Regions from separate parts of the Telluria sp. ZT3P39 genome, predicted to be linked through region 3. Evidence: predicted binding sites of a transcription regulator. Region 3 holds the regulator's gene; each other region holds the start of a gene.
What was found. The regulator sigma-54, encoded in region 3, starts transcription at its own class of promoters, with help from an activator protein. The targets are predictions, from matches to a motif close to TGGCANGNAANCTGCTTT.
Positions count from the first base shown of each region.

Region 1: the regulator sigma-54 is predicted to act here: its motif matches at 2,291-2,308, upstream of AC56LR_RS17540 (TldD/PmbA family protein).
Region 2: the regulator sigma-54 is predicted to act here: its motif matches at 2,408-2,425, upstream of AC56LR_RS17105 (PEP-CTERM sorting domain-containing protein).
Region 4: the regulator sigma-54 is predicted to act here: its motif matches at 1,863-1,880, upstream of AC56LR_RS11770 (PEP-CTERM sorting domain-containing protein).

Region 1 covers NZ_JCASIH010000022.1:37,734-41,886, forward strand. The annotation lists gene AC56LR_RS17530 (S1C family serine protease) at 1-1,127, opposite strand, end outside; gene AC56LR_RS17535 (class I SAM-dependent methyltransferase) at 1,263-2,054, opposite strand; gene AC56LR_RS17540 (TldD/PmbA family protein) at 2,457-4,091, shown strand; gene AC56LR_RS17545 (TldD/PmbA family protein) at 4,104-4,153, shown strand, end outside.
Region 2 covers NZ_JCASIH010000021.1:3,488-7,640, reverse strand. The annotation lists gene acpS (holo-ACP synthase) at 1-125, shown strand, start outside; gene uvrC (excinuclease ABC subunit UvrC) at 261-2,153, shown strand; gene AC56LR_RS17105 (PEP-CTERM sorting domain-containing protein) at 2,466-3,137, shown strand; gene pgsA (CDP-diacylglycerol--glycerol-3-phosphate 3-phosphatidyltransferase) at 3,333-3,911, shown strand; tRNA gene AC56LR_RS17095 (tRNA-Gly) at 4,013-4,088, shown strand.
Region 3 covers NZ_JCASIH010000015.1:2,289-6,441, forward strand. The annotation lists gene AC56LR_RS14710 (enoyl-CoA hydratase/isomerase family protein) at 1-351, opposite strand, end outside; gene hpf (ribosome hibernation-promoting factor, HPF/YfiA family) at 472-825, opposite strand; gene AC56LR_RS14720 (RNA polymerase factor sigma-54) at 884-2,362, opposite strand; gene lptB (LPS export ABC transporter ATP-binding protein) at 2,365-3,138, opposite strand; gene lptA (lipopolysaccharide transport periplasmic protein LptA) at 3,135-3,689, opposite strand; gene lptC (LPS export ABC transporter periplasmic protein LptC) at 3,718-4,153, opposite strand, start outside.
Region 4 covers NZ_JCASIH010000010.1:6,541-10,693, reverse strand. The annotation lists gene udk (uridine kinase) at 1-404, shown strand, start outside; gene AC56LR_RS11780 (NnrU family protein) at 415-1,104, opposite strand; gene AC56LR_RS11775 (hypothetical protein) at 1,294-1,767, shown strand; gene AC56LR_RS11770 (PEP-CTERM sorting domain-containing protein) at 1,938-2,555, shown strand; gene flgL (flagellar hook-associated protein FlgL) at 2,786-4,015, opposite strand; gene flgK (flagellar hook-associated protein FlgK) at 4,050-4,153, opposite strand, start outside.

The sequences.
Region 1 (4,153 bases), on a different contig from region 3:
ACGAAGTAGGACGGATAGCCGCCGTTCAGGTCCGGGATCAGGAGCGGGCGCGGGCCGCTGGCCGGCACCTCCACCCGCATGGTTTTACCGCCGCGCACGATGGTCATCGGCAGCTTGCCGTTTTTCGCCACCTGCTGGATGCGGTACTGGAAGCGCACGCGCAGGTTCGAGCCCAGCTTCACCATGCCCTGGTTGTCGATCGGGTGCTCGCCGATGTGGGTGACGATGTCCCATTCCTTGAGCGGCCAGCCGGCATCGGTTTTATACGGGCGGTGCACCACCGCGCCTTCCACCGACTTGTCGAGCTTCAGGTACTGGCGCAGCGCCGGATTTTCCAGCGTCTGGATGCTGTCGTGCAGCAGCGGCTTGCCGTCATAGCGGCCGTCCGCCACGTCTTTGAGGAACAGCTCGATCTCTTCGTTCGGGATCACATAGCCGATGTTCTGGGCATTGGTCGCCATCGAGAAGGCCAGGCCGATCATCTTGTCGCCGGCGATCACCGGGCCGCCGCTGTTGCCCGGGTTGATCGGGGCATCGATCTGGATGCGCAGGCCCGAGCTGAACGAGCCGTAGCCGACGAATTCCACGCGCGAGACGATGCCGCGGGTGGTCGAGAGCGAATTGCCGCCCACCGGATAGCCATAGGCGAAGACCGCTTCGCGCACGTCCGGCAACACGGCCGCGCGCGGCACCGCCGGGCGCTTGTCGAAGAAGGAAGCGTCGTCCAGTTCCAGCACCGCCAGGTCCAGGCCGCGCGCCAGCGCGATGACCTTGGCCGACACCTTGTCGCCCGACTGGCTGGCCTGCACCTCGACCTGGCTGGCGTAGCCGACCACGTGGGCATTGGTCAGGATGCGCTTGCCCTCGATGATGACGCCCGAGCCGGTCACGTCGACCGGGGACTGCTTGGCCCACGGCTTGTACGGATCCGGACGGCGCACGGTGGCGAAAATCTTGACGACCGAGTTCTCGACGGACGGCAGGGCCGGCGCGGTGGTGGCGGATGGAGTCGCGGTCGCCGGCGAGGGCGGGGTCGCAGGCGTCGGGGCTGGCGGGGTGGTGTCCTGTGCGTGGACGAGGCCTGCCATGGCGAATGCCACGGCGGCGGCGAGGCGGACAATCTTCATAAATTCCTTCGGTGGCTCAATCGGTTCGAACTGGATGGGTCAAGCCGCCAGAATATACACGCTCGCCGCCGAAGGAAACACACGAATCTTCACGGCCGGAGAGGGGGAGCTCCCCGGCCGCGGTGCCGATGCGGCTTACTGCTTGACGAACTTGAGCGTCATGCGGTCGCTCTCGCCGATCGCCATGTACTTCTCGCGGTCCTTGTCCTTGTTGGCAAGTACCGGCGGCAGGGTCCAGACGCCTTTCTCGTGATCGGCGGTGTCCTTCGGATTGGCATTGACTTCCGATTTGCCGGCCAGCTTGAAGCCCGCGCTTTCCACGGTCTTGATCACCCAGGCTTCGTGCACATAGCCGCTCGAGGCCTTGGCGTCCTGCGTCATCTTGGCCGGCAGGCGGTGGTCGACGATGCCCAGCACGCCGCCCGGTTTGAGCACCTTGTGGATTTCCTTGAAGGTGGTCTTGAGGGCGTCTTCGCCGTTGCCGACCCAGTTGTGCAGGTTGCGGAAGGTGAGCACCATGTCGACGCTGTTCGGCGCCGCGATCGCATAGGTCGCTGGCGGCTCGAACACCGATGGCACTACCTTGTCGTAGAGCGCCGGGTTCGAGTCGAGCTTCTTCTTGAAGGCCATGCCGTAGCGCTTCTCCGGCGCGATCGCTTCGCCCGCGCCAATGAGCTTGCCCTTGTCGCGCAGGTAGGGCGCGAGGATCTCGGTGTACCAGCCGCCCGATGGCGCCAGTTCCACCACCGTCATGGTCGGCTTGATGCCGAAGAAGGTGAGGGTCTCGTAGGGATGGCGGGCGCTGTCGCGCGCCTTGTTGGCCGCGCTGCGGTGTTCGCCCGCGATGGCCGCTTTCAGTGCGTCGTCCGCGTGGGCCGCGCCGGCCATGCCGGTGGCCAGCATCGCAGCCAGGATCAGTCGTTTCATCGGTTCGGGGTCTCCAGAAGTTGTTGTGCGCGGCTGGGCGGAACGCCGCCGCCGCGCTGATGATCCGGCAGCCCGGACCGGCAGTCAAGCGTTCCCTGTATATGCATATTCGACGCGCGATCTTGTCCCGTTGTTGTCCGGAAAATGTCCGCGGCGGACACGGCGGACAGCCGCGCGGACACCAGGCTGGACAGTGCTCGGCATCCAAAATCAAGTACTTGGCGAAGGCTTTGATATGGCACAACAATTGCCTATTCAAATCCTCATGTTGCTGCTAATGTTGCCAGGTTTTTCGTCGCAATCATTGCCTGGTAAAGAAAATTACCAGCGCCGTACATACAAGAGCGGACCGTGAAGCCGGCGGGACCGCTGTCCAGAAACAGGTAGATTTCAGGAGGCACGATGGAACGCCGTACTTTTCTAAACTTCAGCAGCCTGGCCCTGGCCACGACCATGGTTCCGTTCAGCCGCGCGATCGCCGCTGAAGAGCTATTGAGCAGCATGCCGACCGCCGCCAAGAAGGCGCTCGCCGACGTCGCGCTGAACGCCGCCACCAAGGCCGGCGCCAGCTACGCGGACGTGCGCATCGGCCGCTACCTGAACCAGTTCATCACCACCCGCGACCTGAACGTCGAGAACGTGGCCAACACCGAGTCGGCCGGCATCGGCGTGCGCGTGATCGCGAGCGGCGCCTACGGCTTCGCCGCCACCTCCGACATGAGCAGCGACGGCATCGCCAATGCGGCGCGCCAGGCCGTGGCAATCGCCAAGGCCAATGCCAAGCTGCAGTCGGAGCCGGTGCGTCTCGCACCAGTCAAGGGCGTCGGCGAAGTGTCGTGGGCCACGCCGATCAAGAAGGACTGGCGCACGGTGCCGATCAAGGAAAAGGCCGACCTGCTGATCGCCGCCAACAAGGCCGGCATGGACGGCGGCGCGACCTTCATGAATTCGATGCTGTTCCAGGTGAACCAGCAGAAGTATTTCGCTTCCACCGACGGCTCCTACATCGAGCAGGACGTGCACCGCCTGTGGGCCCCGTTCCAGGCCACCGCCGTGGATAAAACCACCGGCAAGTTCCGTTCGCGCTCGGGTCTGGGCGCGCCGGTCGGCATGGGCTACGAATACCTGGACGCACGTCCCGAGCACAAGATCAAGGCGGCCGGCGGCGTCGCCACCCTGTACACCGGTTCGTATGACCTGATCGAAGACGCGAAGGCCGCCGGCCGCGACGCCAAGATGAAGCTGACCGCCAAGTCGGTCACGCCGGGCAAGTACGACCTGATGCTCTCGCCGGAACACCTGTGGCTGACCATCCACGAGAACGTCGGCCACCCGACGGAACTGGACCGCGTGCTCGGCTACGAAGCCAACTACGCCGGCACCAGCTTCGCCACGCTCGACAAATGGGAAACCAAGAAATTCAAGTACGGTAACCCGATGGTCAACCTGTACGCGGACAAGGTCACCCCGGGCTCGCTTGGCGCCGTCGGCTACGACGACGAGGGCGTCAAGACGAAGAAGTGGGACATCATCAAGGACGGCATCCTGGTCAACTACCAGGCCACGCGCGACCAGGCCCACATCATCGGCGAAAAGGAATCGCACGGCTGCTCGTACGCCGACAGCTGGAGCTCGGTGCAGTTCCAGCGCATGCCGAACGTCTCGCTGGCGGCCGGCAAGAAGAAGCTGACCCCGGACGAGATGGTCAAGGACATCAAGAAGGGCATCTACATCGTCGGCGACGGTTCGTTCTCGATCGACCAGCAGCGCTACAACTTCCAGTTCGGCGGCCAGCTGTTCTACGAAATCAAGGACGGCAAGATCGGCCCGATGCTCGAGGACGTCGCCTACCAGGCCAACACCCAGGAATTCTGGAATGCCTGCAGCGCGATCTGCGACGAGCGCGACTGGCGCATGGGCGGCTCCTTCTTCGACGGCAAAGGACAGCCGCCGCAGATCAGCATCGTCTCGCACGGTTCGAGCACGACCCGTTTCAACGGGATCAACGTGATCAACACCGCACGCAAGATCGGCTAAGGCGAGGACCCCATGAGCATCCTGACCCAGGAACAAACCAAGCGCATTTCGGATCGCGTGCT
Region 2 (4,153 bases), on a different contig from region 3:
TCGTCTGCAGTGGGGCGCTCGCACAATTCATGCAAGACTATGGCCTCAGCGCCCAGGTGACACTCAGCGACGAGGCCGACTACGGCGTCGCTTTCGTGATCGTGACCCAGGACCTGGCGACCTAGTCGCTGAAACGGAAAGCAGTGGGCAAGGCAGAGCACATATCCGCGCCGGAGGAGCAGCCGGCGCGTCCCCGAACCACCAGCACCAGGAGCAAGGCCGTGCCCGCGCCCCGCGCGCGGCCGGACAGTTGGCAGGCCATGAAAGAAGAATTGAAAGCGACATTGAACGAAGACGCCGCCGAGCCGGTCAAGCCCAGCGAATCGGCGCGCGAGCGCGTGCTCGATACCGTCGCCAAGCTGCCCGACCTGCCGGGCGTCTACCGCTATCTCGACGCCAACCAGAACGTGCTCTACGTCGGCAAGGCGCGCAATCTCAAGAAACGGGTGTCGAGCTATTTTCAGAAGACCCAGTCGAGCCCGCGTATCGCGATGATGGTGGGGCAGATTGCCAACCTGGAAACCACGGTGACCAGCAGCGAGGCCGAAGCCCTGATCCTGGAAAACAACCTGATCAAGTCGCTCAAGCCGCGCTACAACATCCTGTTCCGCGACGATAAAAGCTACCCCTACATCAAGATCTCTAGCGGCAAAGCCCCGCGCATGGGCTATTACCGCGGCACGCTGGACAAGAAGAACCAGTACTTCGGTCCTTTCCCGAGCGCCTGGGCAGCCAAGGAATCGATGCAGCTGCTGCAGAAGGTGTTCATGCTGCGCACCTGCGAGGACAGCGTGTATGCCAACCGCACGCGTCCCTGCCTGCTGCACCAGATCGGCCGCTGCAGCGCGCCTTGCGTCGACCTGGTCACGCCCGAGCAATACCAGCTCGACGTGGAAAACGCCGCGCGCTTCCTGCGCGGGCGCCAGACCGAGGTGCTTGCCGACCTCGAGCAGAAGATGCAGGCCTATGCCATGGAGCTCAAGTTCGAGCAGGCAGCAAGCATCCGCAACCAGATCCAGGCCCTGTCCAAGGTGCTGCACGCCCAGAGCATGGAAACCGTGGGCGACGCCGACGTCGACATCATCGCGGTGGTGGTGCAGGGCGGCCGCGCCTGCGTCAACCTGGCGATGGTGCGCGGCGGGCGCCACCTGGGCGACCGCGCCTATTTCCCGGCGCACGTCGGCGAATCGCTGGGCGAATGCCCATTGGACGTCGAGGTGCTGTGCGCCTTCCTGGCCCAGCATTATTCCGGCCAGTTCATTCCGAACACGCTGATCCTGAACATCGAGTTCGACCAGCCCGAACTGATCATGGCCTTGTCCGAGCAGTGCGGCCACCGCATCAACCTGATCTTCCAGCCGCAGGGGCAGCGCCGCCAGTGGCTCGAGATGGCCGGCAAGGGCGCCGAGCTGGCGCTGGCGCGGCTGCTGTCCGAACAGGGCTCGCAGCAGGCGCGCACCCGCGCGCTGGCCGACGCCCTGCAGCTGGACAGCGAAGACCTGGACACCCTGCGCATCGAATGCTTCGACATCAGCCATACCGGTGGCGAGGCGACCCAGGCGTCCTGCGTGGTGTTCCACCACCACCAGATGCAGAACGGCGAATACCGCCGCTTCAACATCAACGGCATCACGCCGGGCGACGATTACGCGGCGATGCGCCAGGTGCTTCAGCGGCGCTACGAGAAGGTGGCGAACGGGGAGGGCGTCATGCCCGACATCGTGCTGGTCGACGGCGGCAAGGGGCAGGTCGAGATGGCGCGCCAGGTCTTCGTCGAACTGGGCCTGGACATCGGCATGATCGTCGGCGTGGCCAAGGGCGAGGCGCGTCGGGTCGGCCTGGAAACCCTGATCTTCGCCGACACCCGCCCGCCCCAGGAGCTGGGCAAGGAATCGGCGGCGCTGATGCTGGTCGCCATGATCCGCGACGAGGCGCACCGGTTTGCGATTACCGGCATGCGCGCCAAGCGCGCCAAGGCCCGGCAAGCTTCGCGCCTGGAAGAGATCGAAGGCATCGGCGCCAAGCGCCGCCAGCGCCTGCTGGCCCGCTTCGGCGGCCTGCGCGGGGTGGTGGATGCCAGCGTGGAAGACCTGATGTCGGTGGAAGGCATCTCCAGCACGCTGGCCGAAGAGATCTACCGGCAGCTGCATTGAAGGAAGCAGGGGCGCCAGCACGGCCCCTTTTTTGACGAAGTCCCTGACACTTTCCCGTGGATGCGCTTCCTGCCGATGCTCGGGCGCGCCAGGCCCGGCGTCACCAGTTGAGCCCCGGCAATGCCCCCGCCACTCATGCGATGAGCATAATTCACACTCTCTCTTCCTTTTGGTGGTGTCGGCAAATTTGACGATTTTGCGTCCTGGTTTCCGCTGCGACTTACAAGTGCTTGTATTTACTGGTTATTCCTTCTTGGCATGATCTATGCTTATAGAGCAACGCAGTACTCATAACCATAAAGGGATCGTGCCATGAAAGCGTCGTTACTCAAGAACCTGATCACCACCACTGTTGCCGCTGCCGCATTCGCGGCGGGCGCAGTGCAAGCAGCACCTGTTTCGTTCACCATCACCGCAGCAACGGTCACTGGCGACGCCACCGGCTACGGTGTCGAAGCAACCGAAAGCAATGCGTCGACCCTGCTGGACGTGCTGTTCCCGACCACGGCCATCCTCACCCAGAATTTCAACCTGACCGTGGGCGGCCTGCCGTACACCTTCAATATCGGCAACATCATCTTCCGCGAGGCGAACAACCAGCCGGGCATCACCGCCGGCGAAATGGACAACCTCGGCGTGACGGCGACCTTTACCTTCACCGCCCCGGCTGGCGGCGGCACCAAGATCGTGACCACGACCGCTGTCGCAGACCTGGGCCAGACCCAGGATAACGTCACCGACTTCACGATCGACTGGACGCCGCTGACCGTCGGCTTCGGCACCTATGGCCAGTACGAGATTTCCCTGAATGACCTGTTCTTCGACGGCCGCGACCAGTCGAACGCACGCACCCGGATGCAGACCGCCACGATCAAACTGCTGCGCGAAGACGTCCGGCCCGCCAATGTTCCTGAGCCGGGTTCGCTCGCGCTGGCCGGCCTGGGCATGATGGCTGCCGTCGCCGTGCGTCGCCGTAAACGGTAATCCGCCCCGAGAGGGCGGATACGAGAGACTGCGCGGCTTGCCGCGCAGTTTTTTTTCGCATTCTTCTGGAAAGCCGGGCAGGGCGGCAGGACATCGGCAGGAATCTCGGGGATACGGTCGCGTCATCTAGTCCAATTGGCAATAGCCATGTAGACTAGCGGCGCAAACTTTCATTCCTGTAATCAGTGCTTTCCTATGCCTTTCAACATCCCGATTCTCCTGACCTGGTTACGCGTAGCGCTGATTCCCCTCGTTGTAGGCGTCTTCTACCTTCCCACCCACTGGCTGCCGCTGGCCGACCGCAACCTGGCGGCGACCCTGGTGTTCACCATTGCCGCCATCACCGACTGGTTCGACGGCTTCCTGGCGCGGCGCTGGAACCAGACCTCGGCCTTCGGCGCCTTCCTCGATCCGGTGGCGGACAAGCTGATGGTGGCCGGCGCCTTGCTGGTGCTGGTGCAGCTCGACCGGGTGAACGCCATCATCGCCTTCATCATCATCGGCCGCGAAATCACCATTTCGGCCCTGCGCGAATGGATGGCCCAGCTCGGTGCGACCAAGTCGGTAGCCGTCAGCTCGCTCGGCAAGATCAAGACCGCCGCCCAGATGACCGCGATCCCGATGCTGCTCTACCATGACGTGCTGTTCGGGATCGATACCCACTACTGGGGAGAATACTTCCTGTGGCTGGCCGGCGTGCTGACGGTCTGGTCGATGTTCTACTACCTGCGCCGCGCCTGGCCGCTCATCAAGGAGAAGGCGTCGAGCCTGTAAACGAGGCTTGTAGAAATGTTCTGCGTCATCCTTGACGTATGGAATAGAATCTCTATAATGCCTGCCTGTTGCGACAACATCGCAGCAGGATGGTAGACAAAGCGGGAGTAGCTCAGTTGGTAGAGCGCAACCTTGCCAAGGTTGAGGTCGAGAGTTCGAGACTCTTCTCCCGCTCCAGTTTTCAGATTGCACGATTCACCGTAATCTTGAAAAAATGTCAAAGTTCTGCGATAATCGTTGTT
Region 3 (4,153 bases):
GCCGCCCATCACCACGCCATCCATCAGCGCGATATACGGCTTCGGGTAGAAATGGATCAGGTGGTTCAGTGCGTATTCTTCGGTGAAGAAGTCTTCCAGCAGCGCGCTGCCGCCAGTCGGCCCCACATGCCCCATCTCGTGGAAGAAGCGGATGTCGCCGCCCGCGCACAAGGCTTTCTCGCTCGAGCTGGTGATGACGACCGCGTCGATGCCGGTGTCATGCTGCCAGTCGCGCAGGATCGCGGTGAGCGCGCGCACCATGTCGAGCGACAGGGAGTTCAGGGCCTTCGGCCGGTCGAGCGTAATGACGCCGGTGCGGTTGGCGACGCGGGTCAGGACGGTGTCGGTCATGGGATGTGCTGTGATCGAAAAAACATCCATTTTACCGAACAGTCGCGTGCACGCGAAGCCTGTTGGATGCAAAAAGGGCGTCCCCTCAGACGCCCTCGCTGTCATTGCTGCTGCGCGTATTTACGCTGCGGCTGCTTCGCCGAGATCCGGCAGGCGCTTGTGCGCCACGTGATTATGATTTTGCAGCATGGATTTATGCTTGATGACCTGGCGGTCCAGCCTGTCCATCAGCGTGTCGATCGCCGCGTACAGGTCTTGCGCGGCACTGGCCACATGCAAAATTTTTCCTGATACTTGCAGGTTGATCTCGGCTTTCTGCCGTTTTTCTTTTTCGGTGAGATTATCGATGGCGAGGAACACGTGGGTGTCGATCACGTGATCGAAATGGCGGGTAATGCGCTCGAGCTTATTCTGAACGTATTCACGAATTGCGGGAGTCACTTCAAGATGATGACCACTGATAGTGAGGTTCATACACACTCCTTTGAAATGTCGCGCTGCCCGCGCCACAAGGTAGGTGTGGGCAGTGCAGTTACAGAGACTTGCGGAGGCTGACGGGAGGAATCTTGAGCGCCTCACGGTATTTGGCTACCGTCCGGCGCGCAATGACCATACCTTGTTCCCCGAGCATTTCCGCGATCTTGCTGTCGGATAGAGGGTTCTTAGGGTCTTCTGCTCCTGTCAATTGCGCAATAAGCGCGCGGATCGCCGTGGAAGATGCTTCTCCCCCCGCTTCGGTGGCGACGTGGCTTCCGAAGAAGTATTTCAGTTCAAACATGCCGTGGGGGGTCAGCATGTATTTCTGCGTTGTAACGCGAGAAATCGTGCTCTCGTGTAGGCCTAGTGTATCAGCAATCTCGCGCAGCACAAGCGGACGCATGGCAACCGCGCCATGGCTGAAAAAGTTGCGCTGGCGCTCTACAATCGCCTCCGCCACACGCAAAATTGTATCGAAACGCTGGCGCATATTCTTGATCAGCCACTTGGCTTCCTGCAGCTGCGCGCCCATCTGGCTTTCGCTTTTTCCCTGCTTGAGCAGGTTGGCGTAGAGTGAGTTGACGCGCAATTTCGGCATCACGTCCGGATTCAGCATCACCGACCAGCCGCTCTTGGCGCGGCGCACGATCACGTCCGGCACCACGTAGTCGGAGGTGGCAGACGCAAAGGCCGCGCCCGGATGCGGATTGCACTGGCGGACCACGGCCTGCACTTCGCGCAGGTCTTCGTCGTCGCAGTCCAGCGCCTTCTTGAGCTTGGTGTATTCGCGCTGTGCGAACCAGCTCAGGTAGCCTTCGACGATCTTCAGCGCCAGGCGCCGCGTCACCATCGGCACGCCCGGCATGCGGCGGATCTGCAGGGCCAGGCATTCGGCCGCGCTGCGGGCGCCGCAGCCGAGCGGGTCCAGGCTCTGCACCAGCGCCAGCGCGCAGCGCAGCTCGTCCATCTCGATCTCGAGTTCGGCGGGCAGGCGCGCGTGGATGTCGTCCAGCGGCTCCTCTAAATAGCCGTTGTCGTCGAGCGCATCGATCACCAGTTCGGCCAGCGCGCGGTCGCGCACGCTGCAGCCGGTGGTGCGCACCTGTTCGGCCAGGTGCTCGCGCAGCGACACGCTGCAGGCTTCCAGCTGCGGACGGCCGTCTTCGTCGTCGCCGCTGCGCGCGCCCCCGCCCTCGCCGCCCCAGTCGCCGTCAGGCTCGCCGCGGTCGCGGTCACCGTCTTCGAAGCCGTCGGCCTCTGGCTTGGCGCCCTCGCCTTCGCCGCCTTCCTGTGCCGGCTGCGCGGCCGGGGCTTCGCCGCTGGCGGGGGCGCTGTTGATGGCGCCGTCGGCCAGCAGGCGCACCGAGTGGTCGAGCGGATCGTCGAGGCGTTCGAGCAGCGGGTTATCGGTCAGTATCTGCTCGAGCTCCTGGTGCAGTTCGAGCGTGGACAACTGCAGCAGGCGGATCGACTGCTGCAGCTGCGGCGTGAGCGCCAGGTGCTGCGAAGTGCGGAGTTGCAGGGACTGTTTCATGGTCACATGCGGAAGTGTTCGCCGAGGTAGACGCGGCGCACCGACTCGTCGGCGATGATGTCGTCCGGACGGCCCGAGGCCAGCACCGCCCCCTGGTTGATGATGTAGGCGCGGTCGCAGATGCCGAGCGTCTCGCGCACGTTGTGGTCCGTGATCAGCACGCCGATGTTGCGCTCTTTCAGGAAGCGCACGATGCGCTGGATCTCGATCACGGCGATCGGGTCCACGCCGGCAAACGGCTCATCTAACAGCACGAAGCGCGGGTTGGTCGCCAGCGCGCGCGCGATCTCCACACGGCGGCGCTCGCCGCCGGACAGCGACAGCGCCGGGCTCTCGCGCAGCTTCTCGATCTGCAGCTCGGCCAGCAGGGTGTCCAGGCGCTCGTTGATCTCGTCCTTCGACAAGGCCTTGCCCTCATCGGTGCGCTGCAGTTCCAGCACGGCGCGGATGTTCTCTTCCACCGTGAGCTTGCGGAACACCGAGGCTTCCTGCGGCAGGTAGGACAGGCCCAGCACCGCGCGCCGGTGGATCGGCAGGCTCGAGATGTCGGTGCCATTGATGTCGATCGAGCCGGCGTCCGACGGCACCAGGCCGACGATCATGTAGAACGAGGTGGTCTTGCCGGCGCCGTTCGGGCCCAGCAGGCCGACCACTTCGCCGCAATCGACCTGCAGCGAGACGTCGCGCACCACCAGCCGCTTGCCATAGCTCTTTTGCAATCCCTTGACGATCAGGGTGCTGCAGCCTTCGCGCACGCTTGTCGAGGCTAGCGTCATTGCTTGCCGCCTTCTGCGGCTGCAGGACGGCGCGGGGCGATGATCAGGGTGCCGCGCCCGCCGCCAACCTTGCTCTGGCCGCTGGCGTCGTTGCGCACCTGGGCGACTTCCTTGCGGTTGTCGTAGGAGATGAACGGACCCTTGATTTCGTTGGTCATGCGCCCGCTTTCCAGCTCGCGCACTTCGGCGGCCGTGAACAGTTTCACCAGCTCGGCGCGCTCGTCGTATTCGATGCGCTGGGCCTGGCCTTCGACCCACAGGTCCGGGCCGCCGTCGCGCTTCTGGCGGAAGGTGGCCAGCTTGCCCGGCGCCGCGGTAAGCGTCACGCTCATGTAGCCTTCCGGAGTTTCTTTCACCTGGGCGCGGTCGGATTTCAGTACCAGGGTGCCGCGCGTGAGCACGACGTTGCCGGTCAGGATGCGGGTTTGCGTGACCTCGTCGACGTCCAGGGTGTCGAAGTTGATCACGGCCTGCTTGAGCGAATCGGCGCGCTCGGCAAAGGCGCCGAGGGAGGCCAGGCCAAGAAGGGCGGCAAGGATGATTTTTTTCATGGGTGCTTGTCCTGTGATGACGTGCGCGCTAGCGTTGCGCGCGTGGCGGATAGACGATCTGGCCGCGGCTGGCCAGGTGCAGCTTCTGGGTCGCGTTGTTCGCGACCATGCCGGTGCCACGGATGGTGGAGGCGCCGAGCTGCATCACGATCGGCTGGTCGGTCTTCATGATCTCTTCGTCGGGCAGCACGGTGAGTGCCTCGGTGCGTACGCGCAGCGCTTCGCTGGTGGGCGTGGCGGGGCGCTGGATGTCGACCTTGCCGAGCAGGTCGACGCGGTGTTCTTCGTGGTAGATGCGGCCGCGGTTGGCCACCACGGTGGTGCGCGGGCGCCCCGGGGTCATGCCCTGCACCACCGGCTGCTCGACCTCGGAGACGTCGCCCTGCGGCTGGTGCGCCAGGCGCTTGCCCGACACGACATAGCTCGGCTTGCCCTCTTCGGTCATGCGCACGAAGGAGAAATTT
Region 4 (4,153 bases), on a different contig from region 3:
TGTGCAATGGCGATACGATCGAGATGCCGGAGTACGACTTCACGATCGACAACCGCTCCAACAAGACCATTCCGGTCAAGCCGGCGCCGGTCATCGTGATCGAAGGCCTGTTTGCCTTGTACGATGCCGACTTGCGCAACATGATGTCGCTGAAGATCTTCGTCGACACCGCGCCCGACGTGCGCTTCATCCGGCGCATGCAAAGGGACATTACCGAACGCGGGCGCTCGGTGGAGAGCATCGTCGGCCAGTACATGGAAACGGTGCGCCCGATGCACAAGCAGTTCATCGAGCCGACCAAGCGTCACGCCGACGTCATCCTGCCCCACGGCGCCAATGGCCCGGCGGTCGATGTGATCACCACCAAGGTGGCAAGCGTCATCGGCCAGTTGAAGCGTCCTTAGTTCGGACGCCTCACACCAGCCAGCGCCAGATACCCGCCGCCCGGCCGGCCAGCGGAATGTGCGCCCAGGTCGCCAGCAGCCACACGGCCAGTCCGCCGCCCAGCGCATGGGCGCCGAAGCCGCCGAAGCGCGCCCTGCCCTGCACGATCGCCTGGAATGGCCAGTAGCTGGTGCGCCCCTGCCAGGCGCTCCAGCCCTGCGGATCGAGCGCGGCCTTCTTGCGGTCCTGCAGCGCCGCGCCCACCAGCGACAGCACGATGATGGCCACGGCGACGATGATGTTCTTGGTCACCGGATACACCAGGATATGCACCACGCCCCAGATGGCGAAGGCCCACAGCATCGGATGCCGGGTGATGGCGTACACGCCTTTCGCCTGCGCGCTGGCGGCGTTCGAGGCGCCGGGCAAGGCCGGGTTGCGGATGAGCGAACCGAGCAGCAGGATGGACGCGGCCAGCATCAGGACGGTGCCCAGCGCCCAGAGTACATCGCCAACTTCCCATAGCGGCGCAGTGGTCGGCGCTTTCGGATAGGCCCAGGAGATTCCCCACAAAGTGGCGAAGGCCACGACGGAATACAGCGCCAGGAAGCCTTTTTCGCCCAGCGCGGCGACCAGCGGGCGTCGCAAGGGATGCGACAGCAGGAAATGCGACCCCACGAAGGCGCCGGCACATGCCAGCAGCAACATCGACTTGTCCATGCGCTGCTCCTTTAATGTTAGTGGTGACGCCAACTATAGCAGATGCAGTAAACACAATATGCCCAATGCGGCTGCCGGGCTCTCCCAAGGCGTGGGTGGCGACACCCGGGCGGGCAGCGTGGTTAGAATCGTCGAGCCAGCCTCTACTTGACGGCTCGAGAAACCTCCACCGCACAGGGACCAATAACAATGAACTTCCGCAGCCTGCTCTCCTCCGCCCTGATTGGCGCCGTCGCAAGCGCGCGCTCGATGACGCCCATGGCGACCCTCGCGGCGGCGCGCCTCGTCGGCCGCCGTACTCCGGGCGAACTCTTCATCCTCGATCGTCCCCTGTTCAAATACGGCGCGCTGGCCATGGGTGCAGGTGAGCTGTACGGCGACAAGATGAAGTCCGCGCCCGACCGCACCGTCTTCCTGGGACTGCTGGCGCGCGTCATGAGCGCGGGGATCGCCGGTGCCGCCCTGGCGCCACGCGGCAGCGAACGGGCCGGCGCGGCCGTCGCCGTCGCCACCGCCGTGCCGCTCGCCTACGGCACGCTGGCCGTGCGCAAGCAGGCGATGGCGCGTATCGGCCAGACCAGGAGCGGCCTGATCGAAGACGCGCTGATCGTCGCGGCGGGTATCGCGGTCGTCGCGCTGGCCACGCGGCCGAAGCACGCCTGATCCACGCAACACCGCTGTCGACTTTCTTTACAGTTCACTCTGGAACTATTACTTGATTAAACGCAAGTATCTGTAAACACAGGTTTATTTCCTGCTGGCACGGCAATTGCTAATAGGCATGGGTCAAGACGATATCGTCTCCTACCCATTTCAGCCAATCAGGAAAAACCATGTTCAAGACCGCTACCTTCGCCGCCGCCTTCGCTACCGCACTGCTGGCCATCGCTCCCGCACAAGCCACTACCCTGAGCTTCGACCGCGACTCGGTCTCGTTCTTCAGCAGCGTCGACGAACAAGGCTATACCGCCACGACCCTCGGCACCAACGGCTACCAGGCCGCTATCGCCAACACATATTTCTGCGGCCCCGCCTGCCCGGACAACGGCAGCACCTACGTCCTGGCGCATGGCGCGGGCATCAAGCTGGCATCGACCAGCGGCAACGCATTCTCGCTGACCGGCTTCGACGGCGCCGAAGCACATGGCCAGTCGAGCGGCCTGTGGGCCAAGGGCATCATGGTGACCGGCTACCTCGCGGGCGGCGGCACGGTCTCGCAATCGTTCGCACTCGACTGGCTGCAGGACGGCCCGGGCGCCGGCGTCGACTTCCAGGCGTTTTCGCTGAGCGGTTTCGATAACCTGTCCTACGTCACCTTCACCAACAATGGCGGCAACTCCTACTTCAGCCTGGATAACATCCAGGCGAACGACGTGCCGGAACCGGCATCGCTGGCCCTGCTCGGCCTGGGCCTGGCCGGTCTGGGCGCTGCGCGCCGCAAGCGCGGCTGATCGGCAGATCGTTCCGCCAAAAGCAAAGAGCCGGCGCATGCCGGCTCTTTTGCTTTTGCGGGCCTTGTCCCGCCGCTGTAGGGTGGCCGGGTTTTCCCGGCCGCGCGTTCAGATCACGGTGATGCAGTCCGTGCGCCGGTTCATATTGTAACTATCACCGCGCGGCCGGCGAAGCCGGCAACCCTACGCTTCATGCCAGCTCTCCGTTTTCGCAGGCCCTGCCCGGCCGCTTACAGGTAGTTGAACAGCGACAGTCCCGACATCGTCTTGAACGACATCTGCGCCGCCTGCAGCGTCATTTGCTGGGCCGAGAAGTCGGAAATGGCCTTGACCATGTCCAGGTCCTGCAGGTCCGACAGCGTGGCGGCGTACTGGATGTCGAGGTCGTCGCCGGCGCTGTCGAGGTAGTCGAGTTCCTTCATGTGGGCGCCCACCGAGGCCTGCACGGTCAGCACGTTGTCGTGCGAGGACTTCAGGTTGTCCAGCGCCGTACCGATGTTGTTGGCCAGCGCGGCCTTGCCGGTGGAGCCGTCGGCCGGCGCGCGCAGCGCCGCGATCAGGTTGGTCACGGTCGTGAACACCGACTGCTTTTCGCTCGGCTTGGCGGTGAAGTTGTCGCCGTCGGCCGGTTCGCCCTTGATGTCGAAACTCAGGCCGCCGAAGGTGATCGCCTTGCCCGCTTCGTAGGCTTGGGCGGTCATGCCCGGTACCGCCACATCGGTGCCGGTAGTGGTGTCGACCACGCTGTAGGTGGTCACCGCCGGGGAGCCGCTGACCGCGAAGGTGAGCTTGTAGTCGCGGCCGGCGTTGGCCAGGCTGCGGTCGACCACCGAACCGGACGAGATGACGCCGGCGCCCTTGTTGCCGGCCGCCGCCTGGGTCTGGAAGCTGCCGTTGCCGGTCGGGTTGTTCTCGAATACCGCGCTGCCCGAGGCCGACAGCGGCATGCGGCGCGAAGCCGCCACCTGCAGCTGGCGCTGGCCCTGGTCGCCTTCGTACTGGGCGCCGCCGGGCGTCGGCGTAAACGGCTGGGTGGTGGCCATGTAACCGGAGAACAGGTAGCCGCCGGCGCCGTCGGTGCTGTTGGCCACGCCCAGCAGGTCGGCCAGGCGCCCTTCCAGTTCGGTGGCCAGCACGTTGCGGTCGATCGGCAGCATGCTGCCGTTACCGGCGGTGACCGCCAGCTCCTGGATGTCCTGCAGCAGGTTGCCGGCGTTTTGCAGCGCGCCTTCGACCGTCGTCAGCGACGAGCGCGCACTGGCGCGGTTGGTGGCGAACTGGGTATTCATCTCCTTCGTCTGGCTCACTTCGAGCACGCGCGCCGAGGCCACCGGATCGTCGGCCGGGGTCAGGATACGGCGCTCGGTCGAGAGCTGCATCTGGGTGCGCGCGAGTGCGCTCTGCAGCGAATTGAGCTGGCTGGTCGCGTTGCTGTAGATGGAAAGTGAGCTGATGCGCATGGGTGCCTCGTGCTTGATGCTGTTATTCGGTCAATCAGCGGCCGATCGAGAGCAGCGTGTCGAAGATGCTGCCCGCGATCTGCATGACCTTGCCGGCAGCCTGGTAGGCCTGCTGGTACTTGATCAGGTTGGTCGCTT